Linked DNA regions of Thiosocius teredinicola. The protein of the gene in region 1 interacts with the protein of each later gene in a pairwise test. Links are inferred from orthologs where the notes say so. Each region holds a gene or a part of one and is shown on either strand. Other genes may lie near its edges.

Region 1 (8,556 bases):
CGGAAGGATGAGCTGCAGCAACTGCTGCGCGACAAAGGTGATGTCGACGCGCAACTCGAGACTGCCGAAGAGGCCTGGATGGAGGCCGCCGAGGCACTGGAAAGCGCGCAGCGATGATCATCGCAACGGCTGACCATGTTTCGATTTCTGATAGTACTCACCATCGCCGCCGGCGTATGGCACTTCGGCTGGAGCGAACCGGCAGCGGTGCAACTCGGGCCCGGCATACACGCCAATGTGCTGCCGGCACAATCGGCGACCGCCAGCGGCGACAGCTTCGACTACAAGGGCTATCGCATTACCCCGCTGGCTGATTTCAGCATTCGCGCCAAGGTGCTGTCGCGCGAAGACTACAGCTTCGGGCGCGAAGCCGATGTATCACCGATGGATCTCGCGTTGGGTTGGGGCCCGATGTCCGACGAACAGGTGCTCAGCGACATCGCCATCAGCCAATCCGGTCGCTGGTACCGCTGGTCGACGCCGAACCTGCCGATCCCACGCCGCGATATCGAGACGCATAGCGCCAATATGCACATGATCCCGGCAAGCGACGATGTCGCCGATGCACTGGATGATTTCCGCCAGGGTCAGATCATCCAGCTCGAAGGCTACCTGGTGCGTGTCGATGGTGATGACGGCTGGCGCTGGATCAGTTCACTGACCCGCGAGGATACCGGTGCCCGCGCCTGCGAAGTGGTTTATGTGAAACGCGCACGCGTGACCCTTTGATCGTTGCCGTCATGCGGCTAAAGTGGCCGTATGAAAGCGATACTCATTGCCGCGCTGTTGATGACCGCCCTGCCCCTGCAGGCGGAACCCCTCGAGACCGAACGTGAAAAGATCGACTACGAGATCGTCACCGAAGGTCTGGTTCACCCCTGGTCGCTCGCCTTTCTGCCCGGGGGCGGCTATCTGATCACCGAACGCCCCGGGCGCTTGCGCCTGGTCGATGCACAAGGCCACTTGCACGCAAGCCCCATCGGCGGCCTGCCGGCAATTGCAGAATACGGCCAGGGCGGGCTGCTCGACGTCGCCCTGCATCCAGATTTCGAAAACAATCGTTGGGTTTATCTGAGCTACGCCGAGCGTACCAACGACGGCGTCGGCACAGCGGTTGTGCGCGGCCGATTCGACGGCAGCTCACTGCGCGATACCCAAGTCATCTTTCGCCTGCTACCCAAATCGCGCACCAATAGGCACTTCGGTTCGCGCCTGGTGTTCGATCGCGACGGCTACCTGTTCATCACACTCGGCGATCGCGGCGACCGTCCGCGCGCGCAGGATCTCAATGACCATGCCGGTTCTGTCATCCGTCTACACGATGACGGCCGCATTCCGGACGACAACCCCTTCGTAGGCCAACGCAACGCCCGCCCGGAGATCTACAGCTATGGCCATCGCAATATGCAGGGCGCGACACTGCATCCAGGCAGCGGCAAGCTATGGACACATGAGCATGGCCCACAGGGTGGTGACGAGATCAACCTGCCGCAGGCCGGATACAACTACGGTTGGCCGGTCATCACCTACGGCGCGAATTACGGTTTCGGCACCAAGATCGGCGAAGGCACGGCCAAACCCGGCATGCAGCAACCACTGTACTACTGGGTGCCATCGATAGCCCCTTCCGGCATGGCCTTCTACGATGGCGATCGTTTTCCCAACTGGCAGGGCAATCTGTTCGTCGGCTCGTTGAAGTTCGACCTGTTGGTGCGACTGGAGATTGCAAACGACAAGATCACCCATGAAGAGCGCCTGTTCGAAGGCAGGTTCGGACGCATCCGCGACGTGCGCCAGGGGCCGGACGGCTATCTCTATCTATTGAGCGACGCGCGCAACGGCAAGCTGATCCGATTGCGGCCTGCCAACGGACGCTGACCGTGCAGATCGCGCCGGGCATCGAATTGAACGACGACGCGCTGCAGTGGCAGGCGATCCGCGCGCAAGGCGCAGGTGGGCAGAACGTCAACAAGGTTTCGTCGGCACTGCATCTGCGTGTCGATATCAACAACAGCGGCCTGCCGGAGGCTGTCTGTCAGCGACTGCTGCAACTCGGTGATAGTCGAATCACCAGCGACGGCATCATCGTCATCAAAGCGCAGCGCTTCCGCACCCAGGAAAAGAACCGCGCCGACGCACTCGAACGCTTGCGTGACCTGATCGTGGCTGCCGGTAAAACGCAGAAGGCAAGGCGTGCAACCAAACCGACCAAGGCCTCGCAACGCAGGCGCATGGACAGCAAGGCCAAGCACGGCCAACTCAAACGCCTGCGTCGAAACGTCGACGACTGACGTCGGCTTACCTCACAGCCAGAACATGCGGCGTAGCGCATCGATGGCTATCGCAATCGAGATCACCCACAAAGAACCGCGCAGCATGCCCTTATAGGTGTCCATATCGACGCGCTTGCGCACCCGAATGCCCAACCACAAGGCGCCGAGAATCAGCGGCAATGCGACGACTGCAATCACCACAACATCGAGGTCGAAAGCGCCCTGGCTGATGAAACCGAGAATCTGACCGGACTTGCTGGTGATGAAACTCAGGTTGAAGGTTGCGACCATCAACGGCACCGGCATGCGTGTATACAGCGCATAGGCAATCACCAGCGGCGCGAAGATGTTCACCACGCCGGCCAGCAGGCCAAGCAGCAAACCGAACACCGCCATCCCCCACTTCGGCACCTTGATCACGCGCTCGCCCGAATGCAGGTGATCGCTGATCAGGTAGGCGATCAAGACGGCGGCCAGCAACAGGCGGAACGGTTCGGGATTGACCGTCAGCAACACCTGGGTACCGATAAAACTGCCGACGATGGTGAAGGTCGGGATCGGCCAGTAGTGCTTGAGTGCCTCTCGCCAACGGTGCTCAGAGAGAATGCTGACCAGGTTGATCGATACGGTCGGCACCAGGGTCAGCAGTACTGCGGTGCGCAGGTCGAATCCAAACACCAGCAAAGGTGTCGACAGTAACGGGAAGCCGAATCCGAAAGCGCCGTGAACGAAGGCGGCCAGCAGACTGACGGCGACAAAAAGCAGAATCTCGCTATGCAAAGGGCCGCTACGATGTGCGATTGAGCAGGTGCGCTCAGATTAACCTAACTTGTATCAGTCCGTTTCATGAAGACCATTCCCAAATTGGTCTTGGCGTTCGCAATACTGGAAAAAACGGACTAGGCTGAATCTACAAGGATGTTGGATTCAACCAATCAAGCGCGAGGGATGCAGTATGTCGATCGGTTCAGGAAACTCTCCCCACGAAGACCGTCGCGGCACGCGATACGCAGTGCCGGCCAATCTGGACGCGTTACTCAATCAAGACCAGACGCTGACGCTGAACAAAATCGAGAACTTCGGCTGGCGGCTGGCCTTTGTTCGCCAACCGCTGTTCGAGACACCGGTCGTGGTCATCACCAGCCCGGATCGCGACCGATTCGGTATTCTCGAAGCCGACGGCGGCATCAATATGCATCCGGATATCGTCGTACGCCACTGATACGCCGCCCCGACGGGCAGCGTCACGACAATTCGAGCAGTCGGCGTATCTCGTCGATACCCAGCTTTCGCAGCAGCTCGACATTGCGCTCCGGTATGCCATCGGCATCCGGGTACGACTCCAACGCGGCCGCCAGGCCCGCCTCGCGGATCAGGTGAAACATCGGGTGCGGTGAGCGATTGGTATGGTTCGCCGGGTCGTCTTGTGCGACGCCGTCGAAGCAATAGTCCGGATGAAAGCTCGCAACCTGCAGAATACCGTCCAGGCCGGCTTGACCAAGCGCCTGTTCGATCAGCGCAAGCGCCTCCAGGTACTCGTCGAAGGTGTGAAGCGCGTTGGGCGCAATCACCAACGTAGTCTCGATCTCGCTCGGATCGCCGTTGAGCAGTTCATCCGCCGCCGCCAGTACGTCCCGGTAGACGGATTCCAGCGTCGTGCCTTCACTCACGCGGTAGGCGATACGTTCACGCTTGAACGGCGATGCGGCGAACGGACACAGGTTCAGCCCGACAACGATGCGCTCAAGCCAGCGACGCGTGTTCGCTTCGGCTTGTGTCGTCAGCGGCAATGTCATTCCAACACCTCGACCGGCATGCCGACCTCGAGCCGTCCGCGGCCATCGTGTATCAGGTTCTGCCCGAAATAGATCTTGTTGTCGCGTTTGCGATAGCTCATCAAGGTACGCAACGGTTCGGCCGATCGTTCTGCGGTGGCCGGATCGATCGTCGGGATGATGCATCGTGAGCACGGTTTGACCAGGCGAAAACCGATGTCGCCGATGCGGATACGCTTCCAGCCGTCTTCGGCAAAGGCATCGCAACCCGCAACGACCAGATTGGGGCGAAAGCGAATCATCGGTACCGGCTGATCGAGCCGAGTGTTGAGATCGTCCAGTGATGCCTGCGATATCAATAGAAAGGGAAAGCCGTCGGCGAAACCGACGCGGTCTCCCTCCGCCGCATACGCCGGATCGACAGGCCGCACGACGTCATCGGGGATACGCACCAAGCGACAATCGATCGACATGAAGTCGCTCAACCAGGCGTCGGCCTGCGGATCGACAGCGGTCGCCGTTACGCTGTCCTGCCATACCACCACATCGAGCTGCTCACCGCCGCGATCGCCGACCGCGATGTCCGGCATGCCCGGGGCAGACAGGTGCAAGCGACCGGCATCGTCGACTCGCGTGCGAATCAAAGTCATACGGGCGTGCTGGCGCTGAGTCAGGAATTTGCCGTTGCGGTCGACCAACATCCAGCGACGATCCAACACGAAACCACAGGCGTCAATTTCCAGCGATTGATGACTGTCACCGGTCATCGATTTCACCGGAAAACGATTGATCGCCGTAAGTGTTAATTCGGTCATTAGCTTCCTCTCAACTTTTGGGGAAATCGGCCGCTCTCAACCCCGATCCACACGTTTCAGGTACAGGTTATGGAACTCACTCCTTATCTTCGTCTCATGGTACAGCGCACGGCATCGGATCTGTATTTCAGTTCGGGCGCCTGCCCGCACGTCAAGATCAATGGCCAGACCATCCAGATCGGTGACAAGGCGCTCGATTCCGCCGAGGTCAAGCAACTGGCGTACTCGGTGATGAACGATGAACAGGTACGTGAGTTCGAGGGCACGATGGAGTGCAACCTCGCCATCTCGGTTCACTCACTCGGTCGTTTCCGTGTGAACGTGTTCCGTCAGCGCGGCGATGTCGCGATGGTGATTCGTTACATCAAGGGCGAAATCCCGAGCATCGAAGAACTGTACCTGCCGCAGACACTGAAAAACCTGATCATGGAAAAACGCGGACTGATCCTCGTGGTCGGTTCCACCGGCTCAGGTAAGTCGACCACGCTCGCGTCGATGATCGATCATCGCAACGAGAGCACCACCGGTCACATTCTGTCGATTGAAGATCCGATTGAATTCCTGCACCGCCACAAGAAATCGGTGGTCAATCAACGCGAGATCGGTCTCGATTCGATGAGCTACGAGAACGCACTGAAGAATGCGTTGCGCGAAGCACCCGACCTCATAATGATTGGTGAGATCCGCGATGCTGCCACGATGCAGCACGCTATCGCCTATGCCGAGACTGGACATCTGTGTCTGTCGACCCTGCACGCCAACAACGCCAACCAGGCCTTGGACCGCGTCGTCAACTTCTTCCCCGACAGCGCACACAAACAGATCCTCAAGGACCTGTCACTAAACCTCAGAGCGGTTGTATCGCAGCGCCTGATCCCGACCAAAGACGGCGGACGCCGCGCCGCGGTCGAGTTGTTGATTCTGACCAGCTACACCTCCGAGCTCATCGAGAAGGGCAAGATCTCCGAGTTGAAAGAGGCCATGGAACAGGGCGGCGAACGCGGCATGGTCACGTTCGACCAGTCGCTGTACGACCTGTACTGCGAAGGCGCCATCTCGGTCGAAGAGGCGTTGAACCACGCCGATTCCAAAAACAACCTGGCACTGCGCATCCGCCTGAACGCCGGCGTTGCCGATTCCGCACCGCAGCAGCCCGAGGAGCTGAAAGGCCAGGTCGTCGGCTGAGCAACTCCCGCCACGCGCGGGCACGCACCCTCTCAATCGGGCGGGGAATCGGTGATAATGCTGTATCACTGATTTCTTCCGCCCGATTGTCATTGTGAATCCGTTCAAAGCCTTCCAGGTCGCCCGGCTGCCATCGATCCGATTCGGTAGCGGCACCTTTGATCAAACACCCGATGCCATCCTCGACTTCGGCAGACATGCCTTGCTGGTTACCGGCAGACACTCGCTGCAAGCCACGCCGCGCTGGCCGCGGTTGCTGCAGGCGCTCGCGGACAACGGCATCGAATGGCACCAAGTCACTGTCGAGGGCGAGCCTTCGCCGGAGTTGGTCGACCAGGCCGTCGAGCAGCATCGCGACAAAGCCATCGATGTGGTCGTCGGCATCGGCGGCGGCAGCGTGCTCGACGCCGCCAAGGCGATCGCCGGACTGCTGAAGACCGGCGGCAAGGTGCTCGATCACCTCGAAGGCGTGGGCAAAGGCCTTCCCTACGCAGGCCCTGCGGTACCCTTCATAGCGATTCCCACCACTGCCGGCACCGGCAGCGAAGCGACCAAGAACGCCGTGCTGTCGCGCCACGGCCCCGACGGTTTCAAGAAGTCCTTTCGCGACGAAAAGCTGGTAGCCGCCGTCGCGATCGTCGATCCCAGCCTGCTCGACAGCTGCCCCAAAGAACTGATCGCCGCCAACGGTATGGATGCGTTCACCCAGCTGCTCGAATCCTATGTGTCGCTGCGCGCCAGCCCGTTTACCGATGCCCTGGCGACGTCCGGCATGCAGGCGTTTCGCGACGGCTTTTGGCAGGCGTGGAAACCGGACGACCCGATGGCGCAGAAGGGCTATCAGAAGCTCGCCTACGCCTCGCTGTGTTCCGGCATCACGCTGGCGCAATGCGGACTCGGTTCGGTGCATGGTCTGGCCTCGCCGCTGGGCGCCTTCTTTCCGATCCCGCACGGCGTGGTTTGCGGTACCTTGGTCGCCGCGGCGACGCGTGCCAACATCGAGGCATTGCGCGAACGCGAACCGAATGGTCCGGCGCTGCGCAAGTATGCCGAGGCCGGTCTGCTGCTGGGCGGGCAGATGTATCGCAGCGAGTGCGATGCGCAGGATGGCCTGATGGACCTGCTCGACGAGTGGACCGAACGCCTGCAGCTACCGCGCCTCAGCGCATTCGGCATGACCGAGAACGATATCGGGCGGGTGGTCGCGAACTGCCGCGGCGGCAGCATGCAGACCAACCCCCTGGCATTGACCGACGAAGAACTTGGCCGGCTACTAAGGACGCGACTCTGAACGCATGAGCATCATTCAGGACCTGTACAACATCTACGACAAGGAGCGTTCGAAGTACCTCGCACGCAAATCGTCGCAAAACCAGCTGTTGATCGAGTTACAGCGCAACCTCGCCTTTATCCGCGAAGGGCTGCGCGAAGAACTCCCGCAGAAGACCATCATCGATGGCCTGGATGACCAGCAGTTTCGTCTGGCGACGCGGCGCAATGTGTCGCTGGCCGGCATGCAGAAAAAGAAGTTGGCGAAAGACACCTACGCCGGCATCCGCGAATTCGACCGCTACGAAGGCTGGGAGACCGCCCGCCTGATCGAGAACGCGTACGAGCGTATTGCGATGCTGCGAAAACTCGCCCACGGCGGTGAGTCACTCGACCTCAAGCCGCGGCTGCGCACCCTGTTCAAGTTTTTGCTGGTGGTATTGGCTCACCTGAAAGGCATCAAGCTCAAGGTGCCCAAATCGGATTGATGCACGATGCCGGCCCTGCCGGCCCATCAGAAACCGATGCCGACACCCACGCCGCCGCCGTGGTTGCTGACGCCGACGCCGAAATTGATGCGCGGGCTGCTGCGGCCGGTCGCGTAGTCGCTTTCTTCAGACCACAGTATCAACGAGTCCGCGACCACGACCGGGTAGCTATAGGGCGCCTGGCCGACGGTCCCTTTGGTGAACCCGTGCAAGGTTCCCCTCACCTCGACGACACGATTCGCCGCATACTGATGCGGCTCGAGGAACCCCGCCTTGTCGACAATGAAACGACCAAGCGGTTTTTCGTCGGTCTCGGCACGGCCCTTGGCATCGAGCGGAAACGCCAACACCTCGACCAATGTCCGGTCGCGCAGGTTCTTGATCGATACGATCTGCCCACCCCAATGCACTTCACCGGCGGCATTGCCCGAGGCGGTCACCTCGGCAGGTGAGGGGCGGGTGTCGGTACGTTTGTCCGCGCTTGAACAGGCGGCCAGCAGCACAGCGGCACTACACAGTATCCACAGTCGCATCAGCAGTCTCATCGTCAATAGGGCCAATAGCGGTAAGGTCCCCACGGGCCCCACGGCCACCAGGGATCATAGTAGTACGGGTCGCGCGCCCAGACTCGGTCCGGCGGTTCGTAGGCCGGCCACATATGATAGAACTCGGCATCGACCACCGGGTAGATATAGGGAAACTCTCCCACCGGTCGGGTCTCGACCCCGGCAATCCGGCCACGCACCGTCAA
Region 2 (8,475 bases), 2.7 Mb from region 1 along the record:
GACTGACAAAACCGAGTTCGTCTGCCAGACGCGGATAGGTGCTGGGATCGTCGTGCGTAACACCCATTCCACCGCCGGCGACAACATTGAAGCCGACCAGCTCGTCGCCCTCGGCGATGGCGATAAAACCGAGATCATTGGTGTACACATCGACATCGTTGTGCGGCGGTACCGCAACAGCCGTCTTGAACTTGCGTGGCAGATAGGTGTTCCCGTAGATCGATTCGTCTTCACCGCCCGACTGGATTTCGCCGTCCAGCCAGATCTCGTGATAGGCCCGCGTTCTCGGCAAGAGATGCTCGCTGATCCGGCGCGCCCAACCGTACACCGTCTGGTGCAACGCCGACTGCTCCGGGTTCGGGTTGCACAGCACGTTGCGATTAATGTCGCCGCAGCCACCGATCGAATCGATCATCGCCTGGTTGATACGTTTTATCAGCGGCTTGAGATTCTTTTTGAGAATCCCGTGGTACTGGAAGGTCTGTCGCGTGGTCAGACGGATACTGCCGTTGCCCAGCTCGCGACCGACTTCGTCGATCGCCAGCCACTGCTGCGCCGAGCAGACACCGCCGGGCAAACGCGCGCGCAACATGAAACTGTAGTAAGGCTCGAGGAACTGAACCTGACGCTCGCGTCGCACGTCGCGGTCGTCCTGCTCGTAGAAACCGTGAAACTTGCTGATCTGTGCGTCCGCCGGTGCCAGCGCACCGCTCACTTCATCGGCCAGACTCTCTTTGAGCGTGCCGCGCAGACCGCGACTGTTGGTCTTGATGATCTCGTTGGGGTTCACTTCGATATCCATCAGTACACGTCCTTCAGGTATCGGCCCTGAACCCGCAGCTCATCGACAAAGGCATGCGCTGCATCGTCGCCCAATCCACCGTGGGTCTGCGCGATCTCGGCAAGACTTGCCTGCACGGCCTTTTCCATGGCCAAACCGCCACACACGTAGATGCGCGCACCATCGTCCAACCAGCGATAGACCTCTTTGCCCTCATCCAGCAGCCGCCGTTGCACATAGGGTCGATCGTCGCTGTCGCGTGAAAACGCCAGGCTGATGCGATCCAGACGTCCAGCCTTGCGATGGGCCAACCAGTCGGTTTGGTACAGGAAGTCGCGATGAAAATGCCGGTTACCGAACACCAGCCATTGTCGGCCGTTCACTCCGTTCGCCTCGCGTTGCTGAAGAAACGCGCGAAATGGCGCGATGCCGGTTCCGGCGCCGATCATGATGACCGGCACATCGGGATCGTCCGGCAGGCGAAACGCCGTGTTCTGCGCAACATAGACAGGCAAGGCTTCGCCCGTCGACAGACGTTCGGTCAGGTAGCCCGAGGCACCGCCCAGTCGCGGTTCGCCACCGATCTCGTAGCTGAGTTTCGCCACCGTCAGATGCACCTCGTCCGGGTACAGATCCTGACTCGATGCGATGGAATAGAGTCGTGGCTGCAGCGCCTGCAAGGCATCGACGAGCTGCTGTGCATCGATCCCCGCAGGGTGTTCGGTCAACAAGTCGATGACCTGGTGGCTTGCAGCATAGTCGCGTAGGCCTTGCCCATCGGCACACAACCGCTGCAAAGATTCCCCACCGGCCAGAGCCGCCCATGCCTTGATGACCGAAGGATGCAGTTGCGTGAGTTCGAGATGCCGGTACAACGCATCTTCGATCGGCATCGTGGCGTCATCGACCTGTACCGCATGGCTGGCGGTCAGACCACCTGCCGCAATAACCCGCTCAACCAGCGCCGGCGCATTGTTGAAGTACACCCCGAGCGCATCGCCGGGCTGGTAACTCACCGCCGATGCATCGATATCGAGGGCGATATGGTGTACCGACGACAGCGCATCGTGCGTGGTGATGCGGCGGTTCTCGACCACCTCGGCAACATAGGGGTGACCGCGATCATGGCGCGGCGTTGTGCGCACGGCCTGCAACGGCACGACCCTCGCATCGGCAGTGGGCACCTGGCGTTCGGCCTCCTGCAACACCTGCGTTCGCCAGCTCTGCGCCGCGTTGTCGTAGTCGACATCGGCATCGACGCGCTCTGCGACCGCCGTCGCCCCCAGCGCAGCGAAGCGCTCGTCGAGGTCCTTTGCAGCCTGGCAGAAAAACTCGTAGCTCGAATCGCCGAGGCCGAAGATCGCGTATTGCAGACCGCTCAGGTCCGGCGCCTTGCCCACGTTGAGATAACGGAACAGTTCGAACGCGCTCTCCGGTGGCTCGCCCTCGCCCTGCGTACTGATCACGACATACAGCAACTGCTCCTTGAGCAGCTCGCGCGGGCGGTAGTCTTCGACCGATACCAGCCGCGCCTGCAGACCGCGTTCGGCTGCGCCGTCCGCCAGGCGTTCAGCAACGCCTCGGGCGTTGCCGGTCTGCGATGCATACAGAATCGTCAGGCGAGACTGCGCTATCGGTTGGGCGACGTTCGCGGGATTGCTCAATGCCGCCAGGTAACCGCTGGCCCACAGCAATTGCTCGCTGCTCAGGTCGGCAATCGCCTGTGCCAGACGTGACAGTTGCGGCTCATCGAGAAGCCCAATCGGTTGGCTGGCTTGTACTTGTACCGCAGTTGACATGCTTACCCCATAACGTTTGTCGTGCTTACTTGCTGGCAAGACTGCGGCAAGGGGTTTATCTTTTGAAGTTATGAATTTTGATGCTCTATCACTTTTGGCGATATGGAACTGAGGCAACTTGCCTCACTGGTCGCGGTCGTCGAGGCAAACTTCAACGTGACCGAGGCAGCAGAGCGCCTGCACATCGTGCAGTCGGCGGTTTCACAGCAACTGGCACGTCTTGAAGGCGAGCTGGGAACCGAGATCTTCACCCGCAAGGGCAAGCGCCTGGTAAGCCTGACTGCCAGCGGCGAGAAAGTATTGAACTATGCCCGCCAGTCGTTGGCGCTGCGCGAAAACATCCTCGCGGTCGGTCGCGACCATGTCGATGAAGACAAAGGCATTCTGCGCATCGGCACCACGCACACCCAGGCGCGCTACGTACTGCCGCGTGTCATCCAGGAGTTCCGCAAGGTGTTTCCCGATGTTTCGCTGCAGATCCATCAGGGCACGCCGCAGCAGCTGGTCGAGATGGCATTGGCCGACAAGGTCGACTTCTCAATCTGCACCGAGGAACTCGGCGAGCACCCCACCCTGACCGCATTGCCGATCTACCGCTGGAACCGCGTGCTGATTGCACCCAAGCGACACGCAGTGCTGCGTTGCAAGCCACTCGGTCTGGAGTGCATCTGCAAATACCCCTTGATCACCTACACCTTCGGTCTCAACGGCTCGACGCACCTGAAGTCGACGTTTGCACGCAGCGGCCTGCGCCCCAACATCGTGTTGAGCGCGGTGGATACCGATGTGATCAAGACCTATGTGCGCGAAGGACTGGGCGTGGGGCTGATCGCGCAGACGGCGTATTCACCGACCATCGACAAGGACCTGTCGATGCGTGAACTGAAGCACCTGTTGCCGTGGGAAACGACCTGGGTTGCCTATCATCGCGAAAAATATCTGCGGCGCTACCAGCAGTCGTTCATCGACCTGCTCAACCGCATGACCGTGGAGAATGGCCGGATTGTCGAACCCGGCAATGCCGGCCGCAAAGATCGCCGCTGACCGATCGCCGCTAGGCGACCAGGCCCTTGCCTTGCAGCGACTTCAACTGGTCGCGAATCCTGGCGGCCTCTTCGAACTCGAGATTCTTGGCGTGCTTGTGCATCGTCTTTTCGAGTTCCTTGATCTTCTTCATCATCTGCGCCGGGGTCAGCGACGCGTACTCCGAGGTCTCTTCGGCCACCTTGGCGAAACGCCTCGGCGCCGGCGGCGCACCCGGGTAGGCGGCCTCCATGATGTCGGCGATGTTCTTCTCGACCGTCCTCGGCGTGATGTTGTGTTCCTTGTTGAAATCCATCTGCTTGGTGCGGCGACGTTCGGTTTCGTCGATCGCGCGCTGCATCGAGCCGGTGATCCGGTCACCGTAGAGGATCGCCTTGCCGCGGGCATTACGTGCCGCACGGCCGATGGTCTGGATCAACGAACCCTCGGAACGCAGAAAGCCCTCCTTGTCGGCATCGAGAATGGCGACCAGCGACACCTCGGGCATGTCCAGGCCTTCGCGCAGCAGGTTGATGCCGACCAGCACATCGAACTCACCCAAGCGCAGGTCGCGGATGATCTCCACCCGCTCCACCGTATCGATATCCGAGTGCAGATAGCGCACACGCACGCCGTGCTCGATCAGGTAGTCGGTCAGGTCCTCGGCCATGCGCTTGGTCAGCGTCGTGACCAGCACCCGGTCGCCCATCTCGGTGCGCGCATTGATCTCGGACAGCAGGTCGTCGACCTGGGTCGAGGCTGGCCGCACCTCGACCTCGGGATCGACCAGGCCGGTCGGCCGCACCACCTGTTCGACAATTACGCCCGAGTGCTCGCGCTCGTAATCGCGCGGCGTCGCCGATACATAGATGGTCTGCGGGGCGCGCGCCTCGAACTCCTCGAAGCGCAGCGGCCGGTTGTCCAGCGCCGACGGCAGGCGGAAACCGTATTCCACCAGCGTCTCTTTACGTGACCGGTCGCCGCGGTACATGGCACCGAGCTGCGGCACCGTCACGTGCGACTCGTCGATTACCAGCAGCGAGTCTTCGGGCAGGTAGTCGAACAGGGTCGGCGGCCCCTCGCCCGGCGCACGACCAGACAAGTAGCGAGAATAGTTCTCGATCCCCGAGCAATAGCCGAGTTCAACCATCATCTCGAGGTCGAACTGGGTGCGCTGCTGCAGGCGCTGGTGTTCGACCAGTTTCTGCACGCCGTACAGCTGTTCGAGGCGCTCCTTGAGTTCGACCTTGATCCCGTCGACCGCCTCGAGGATGGTGTCGCGTGGCGTGACGTAGTGGGTCTTGGGGTAGACGGTGTAGCGCGGCACTTTGCGCAACACCTCGCCGGTCAATGGGTCGAAAATGGACAGCGTCTCGACCTCGTCATCGAACAGCTCGACACGCACCGCCTCGTCGTCCGATTCGGCCGGGTGGATGTCGATCAACTCGCCACGCACCCGGTAGGTGCCGCGCGCCAGTTCCATGTCGTTACGCTTGTACTGCAGCTCGGCCAGGCGCCGCAGGATGGCGCGCTGATCAATGCGCTCACCGCGCGACAGGTGCAGCATCATGCGCAGGTACTGGCGCGGATCGCCCAGGCCGTAGATCGACGACACCGTGGCGACAACGATAACGTCGCGCCGCTCCAGCAGCGCCTTGGTCGCCGACAGGCGCATCTGCTCGACGTGCTCGTTCACCGAGGCGTCCTTTTCAATGAAGGTGTCGGACGACGGCACATAGGCCTCGGGCTGGTAGTAATCGTAATAGGAGACGAAGTACTCGACCGAGTTGTTGGGGAAGAAATCGCGGAATTCGCCGTACAGCTGGGCCGCCAGCGTCTTGTTCGGCGCCAGGATCATGGTCGGGCGCTGCACCTCGTCGATCACGTTGGCGATCGTGAAGGTCTTGCCCGAGCCGGTCACGCCGAGCAGGGTCATGCCGGCCTCGCCATCGCGCAGACCCTCGGTCAATTGCCGAATCGCAGCCGGCTGATCACCCGCCGGGGCAAAGCGCGACTGCAGATCGAAGATTTTTTTTGCCATAAAGGTGGTGATCGGCCCTGAACCAATCCGTTATGATACCAACCAATCCGTCCGCGACGAGTTCAAGCCCGAGAGACCCATTCGAACGCCATGAGCATCAAGCTTTCCAGCCGAGTACAGGCCGTCAAGCCCTCACCCACCCTGGCCATCACGGCACGCGCCGCAGCGCTACGCGCCGAGGGTAAAGACGTTATCGGCCTGGGGGCCGGTGAACCGGATTTCGACACGCCCGAGCACATCAAAGAGGCCGCTCGCCAGGCGCTTGCCGCCGGCAAGACCAAATACACACCGGTCGACGGCACGCCGGGTTTGAAACAGGCGATCATCGAAAAGTTCCGACGCGACAACAGTTTCGACTACACGCCGGAGCAGATCCTGGTTTCGTGCGGCGGCAAGCAGAGTTTCTACAACCTGGCCCAGGCGATCCTCGACCCGGGCGACGAAGTGATCATTCCGGCACCCTTCTGGGTCTCGTATCCGGACATGTCGATCCTGGCCGGCGGCGTGCCGGTGTTGGTGCATGCCGGCGCCGACCAGCACTTCAAGATCACCCCTGCCCAACTGCGCGGCGCGCTGACCGACAAGACGCGCCTGTTCGTCATCAACAGCCCGTCGAACCCGACCGGCATGGCCTACACCGGCGAAGAGCTGGCGGCGCTGGGCGAGGTACTGCGCGACTACCCGAAGGTCGCCATTGCCACCGATGATATGTACGAGCACATCCGCTGGAACCAGGATGAGCCGTTCGTCAACATCCTGAACGTGTGTCCGGACCTGGCCAATCGCACGCTGGTGCTGAACGGCGTGTCCAAGGCTTATTCGATGACCGGCTGGCGCATCGGCTATGCCGCCGGCCCAGCGGACATCATCAAGGCGATGAAGAAGATCCAGTCGCAGAGCACGTCGAACCCGACGTCGATCTCGCAGTACGCCGCCGAAGCCGCGCTGAACGGCCCGCAGGAATGCATCGGCGAGATGCTGGTGCAGTTCAAGAAACGTCACGACCATGTCGTCGAGCGCCTCAACGCGATGCCGGGCATCGAGTGCCTGCCGACCGATGGCACCTTCTACGTGTTTCCCTCGGTCAAGGGCCTGATCGATGCCATCGACGAGGTGCACGACGACCTGCAACTGGCCGAGCACCTGATCGTCAATGCCGGCGTTGCGCTGGTTCCAGGCACCGCATTCGGGTTATCCGGCCACGTGCGCATCTCGATTGCGACCAGCATGGAAAACCTCGACAATGCACTCGACCGTATCGCGAAGGTGGTTGCCTGAACGGTCGTTCTTTTCGAAACACGAAAATTCAACGTACGCCCCACGGATCGGGGCGTCGCATAACAAGCACGGAGGCTTTACGACATGGATGTCGAGAAAAACCTACCGCCGCATGCACGCGGCCTCACCCTCGTTGAACTCACTGCAACGATAGCTGTAATCAGCGTTGCGCTGGCGATTACCATCCCCAGTTGGGCGGCATTCGCCGAACGCTCTGCGGTATCCACCACCGCCAACCAGTTTCTGACCAGCCTGCGCTACGCCCGCAACGAGGCCGTTTCACGGCAGCGGCATGTCTCGCTCTGCCCCAGCGACGACGGTAGCACCTGTTCCGGCGACTTCCGCGGCTGGTCGCAGGGTTACCTGATCTTCGTCGACAACGACAGCAATAAACAGCGCGGCAGCCACGAGGAACTTTTGCGCCACGAGACGCTGCAGTATCCCGCCACGCAGGTAGCCACCACCAGCGGCCGGCCGGCGATTCGATTCCGCCGCGACGGTGCCGCATGGAGCACCAACGCCACGTTCAACATCTGCGCCGGTCCGGGTTCGAAACGCGCCGTCATCCTGTACGGCAGTGGACGGGCGCGCGTCGACGACACCGGCCCGAGCAACCGTCCGATCATCTGCAACCCGCTTTGAATGCCGCATGGCACGACGACTTGGACAGGCCGCGGGTGCGGTGTTGACCCCACCCGCGGCGGCAAGTAAACTTCGCGCTCGCTGTTATTCCCCTGTGGCGCAGCGGTAGCGCAGCGGACTGTTAATCCGTTGGTCGTTGGTTCGAATCCAACCGGGGGAGCCACACATTAAAAAGGCCTGGAACATTCATTGTTCCAGGCCTTTTTCGTTTCCGCCTGCGGCGGCGTTCAGTCGTTCATCGCCAGGTGATAACGCCGCACCAGGCTGGCCGTCGACGAATCCACACCCGGTGAACAGGCGATCTGGCTGAAGTCGGCGAGGATGTGTCCAGCCAACTGCTTGCCGAGTTCGACACCCCACTGGTCGAACGAGTCGACACCCCACACCACGCCCTGCACAAACACCTTGTGTTCGTACAGTGCGATCAGGGCGCCCAACACGCGCGGCGTGACCTGCTCGACCACCAGCATGTTGCTCGGTCGATTGCCGGGAAACACACGGTGCGGCACCAGCTTTTCGACCATTTCCGACGGCATATTGGCGGCTACCAGTTCGGCCCGTGCCTCGTGCTCGGTGCGCCCACGCATCAACGCCTGGGCCTGCGCCAGGCAGTTGGCGACCAGCTTGTCGTGGTGTCCATCGAGCGGCTTGTGGCTGCGCATCGGCAGGATGAAATCGGTCGGGATCAGGCGCGTGCCCTGGTGAATCAACTGGAAGAAACTGTGCTGCGCATCGGTGCCGGGCTGACCCCAGATAACCGCCCCGGTCTGGTAGTCGACCGCCTCGCCGTCGCGCGTCACCCGCTTGCCGTTGCTCTCCATGTCGACCTGCTGCAGATAGGTCGCGAAGTGCTCGAGATAGTGATCGTAGGGAATGATCGCCTGGGTGTCGGCACCGCCGAAGTTGTTGTA

Evidence for each region.
Region 2: the proteins of B1781_RS21420 (region 1) and B1781_RS08980 interact in binary tests that used the Escherichia coli proteins (3 or more experiments, as listed by UniProt). The link is inferred for Thiosocius teredinicola from one-to-one orthologs.

What each region holds. Positions count from the first base shown.
Region 1 is NZ_CP019936.1:4,524,871-4,533,426, forward strand. Bases 2,965-5,933 are described here. They hold B1781_RS21420 (MOSC domain-containing protein), read right to left. Parts: upstream 4,864-5,933; coding sequence 4,066-4,863; downstream 2,965-4,065. Other genes in these bases: B1781_RS21405 (sulfite exporter TauE/SafE family protein), read right to left, coding at 2,965-3,053; B1781_RS21410 (hypothetical protein), read left to right, coding at 3,229-3,495; B1781_RS21415 (DUF1415 domain-containing protein), read right to left, coding at 3,518-4,069; B1781_RS21425 (PilT/PilU family type 4a pilus ATPase), read left to right, coding at 4,933-5,933. In the rest of the region: B1781_RS21385 (ATP-binding cassette domain-containing protein), read left to right, coding at 1-117; B1781_RS21390 (hypothetical protein), read left to right, coding at 136-729; B1781_RS21395 (PQQ-dependent sugar dehydrogenase), read left to right, coding at 760-1,878; alternative ribosome rescue aminoacyl-tRNA hydrolase ArfB, read left to right, coding at 1,875-2,291; more of B1781_RS21405, read right to left, coding at 2,304-2,964; more of B1781_RS21425, read left to right, coding at 5,934-6,048; B1781_RS21430 (iron-containing alcohol dehydrogenase), read left to right, coding at 6,143-7,339; B1781_RS21435 (hypothetical protein), read left to right, coding at 7,344-7,805; B1781_RS21440 (Slp family lipoprotein), read right to left, coding at 7,832-8,338; B1781_RS21445 (Slp family lipoprotein), read right to left, coding at 8,353-8,556.
Region 2 is NZ_CP019936.1:1,852,279-1,860,753, reverse strand. Bases 192-3,079 are described here. They hold B1781_RS08980 (assimilatory sulfite reductase (NADPH) flavoprotein subunit), read right to left. Parts: upstream 2,581-3,079; coding sequence 802-2,580; downstream 192-801. Other genes in these bases: B1781_RS08975 (LysR substrate-binding domain-containing protein), read left to right, coding at 2,683-3,079; cysI (assimilatory sulfite reductase (NADPH) hemoprotein subunit), read right to left, coding at 192-802. Also shown: more of cysI, read right to left, coding at 1-191; more of B1781_RS08975, read left to right, coding at 3,080-3,624; excinuclease ABC subunit UvrB, read right to left, coding at 3,635-5,644; B1781_RS08965 (pyridoxal phosphate-dependent aminotransferase), read left to right, coding at 5,735-6,922; B1781_RS08960 (GspH/FimT family pseudopilin), read left to right, coding at 7,007-7,564; pgi (glucose-6-phosphate isomerase), read right to left, coding at 7,792-8,475. UniProt on the Escherichia coli protein: Component of the sulfite reductase complex that catalyzes the 6-electron reduction of sulfite to sulfide. This is one of several activities required for the biosynthesis of L-cysteine from sulfate.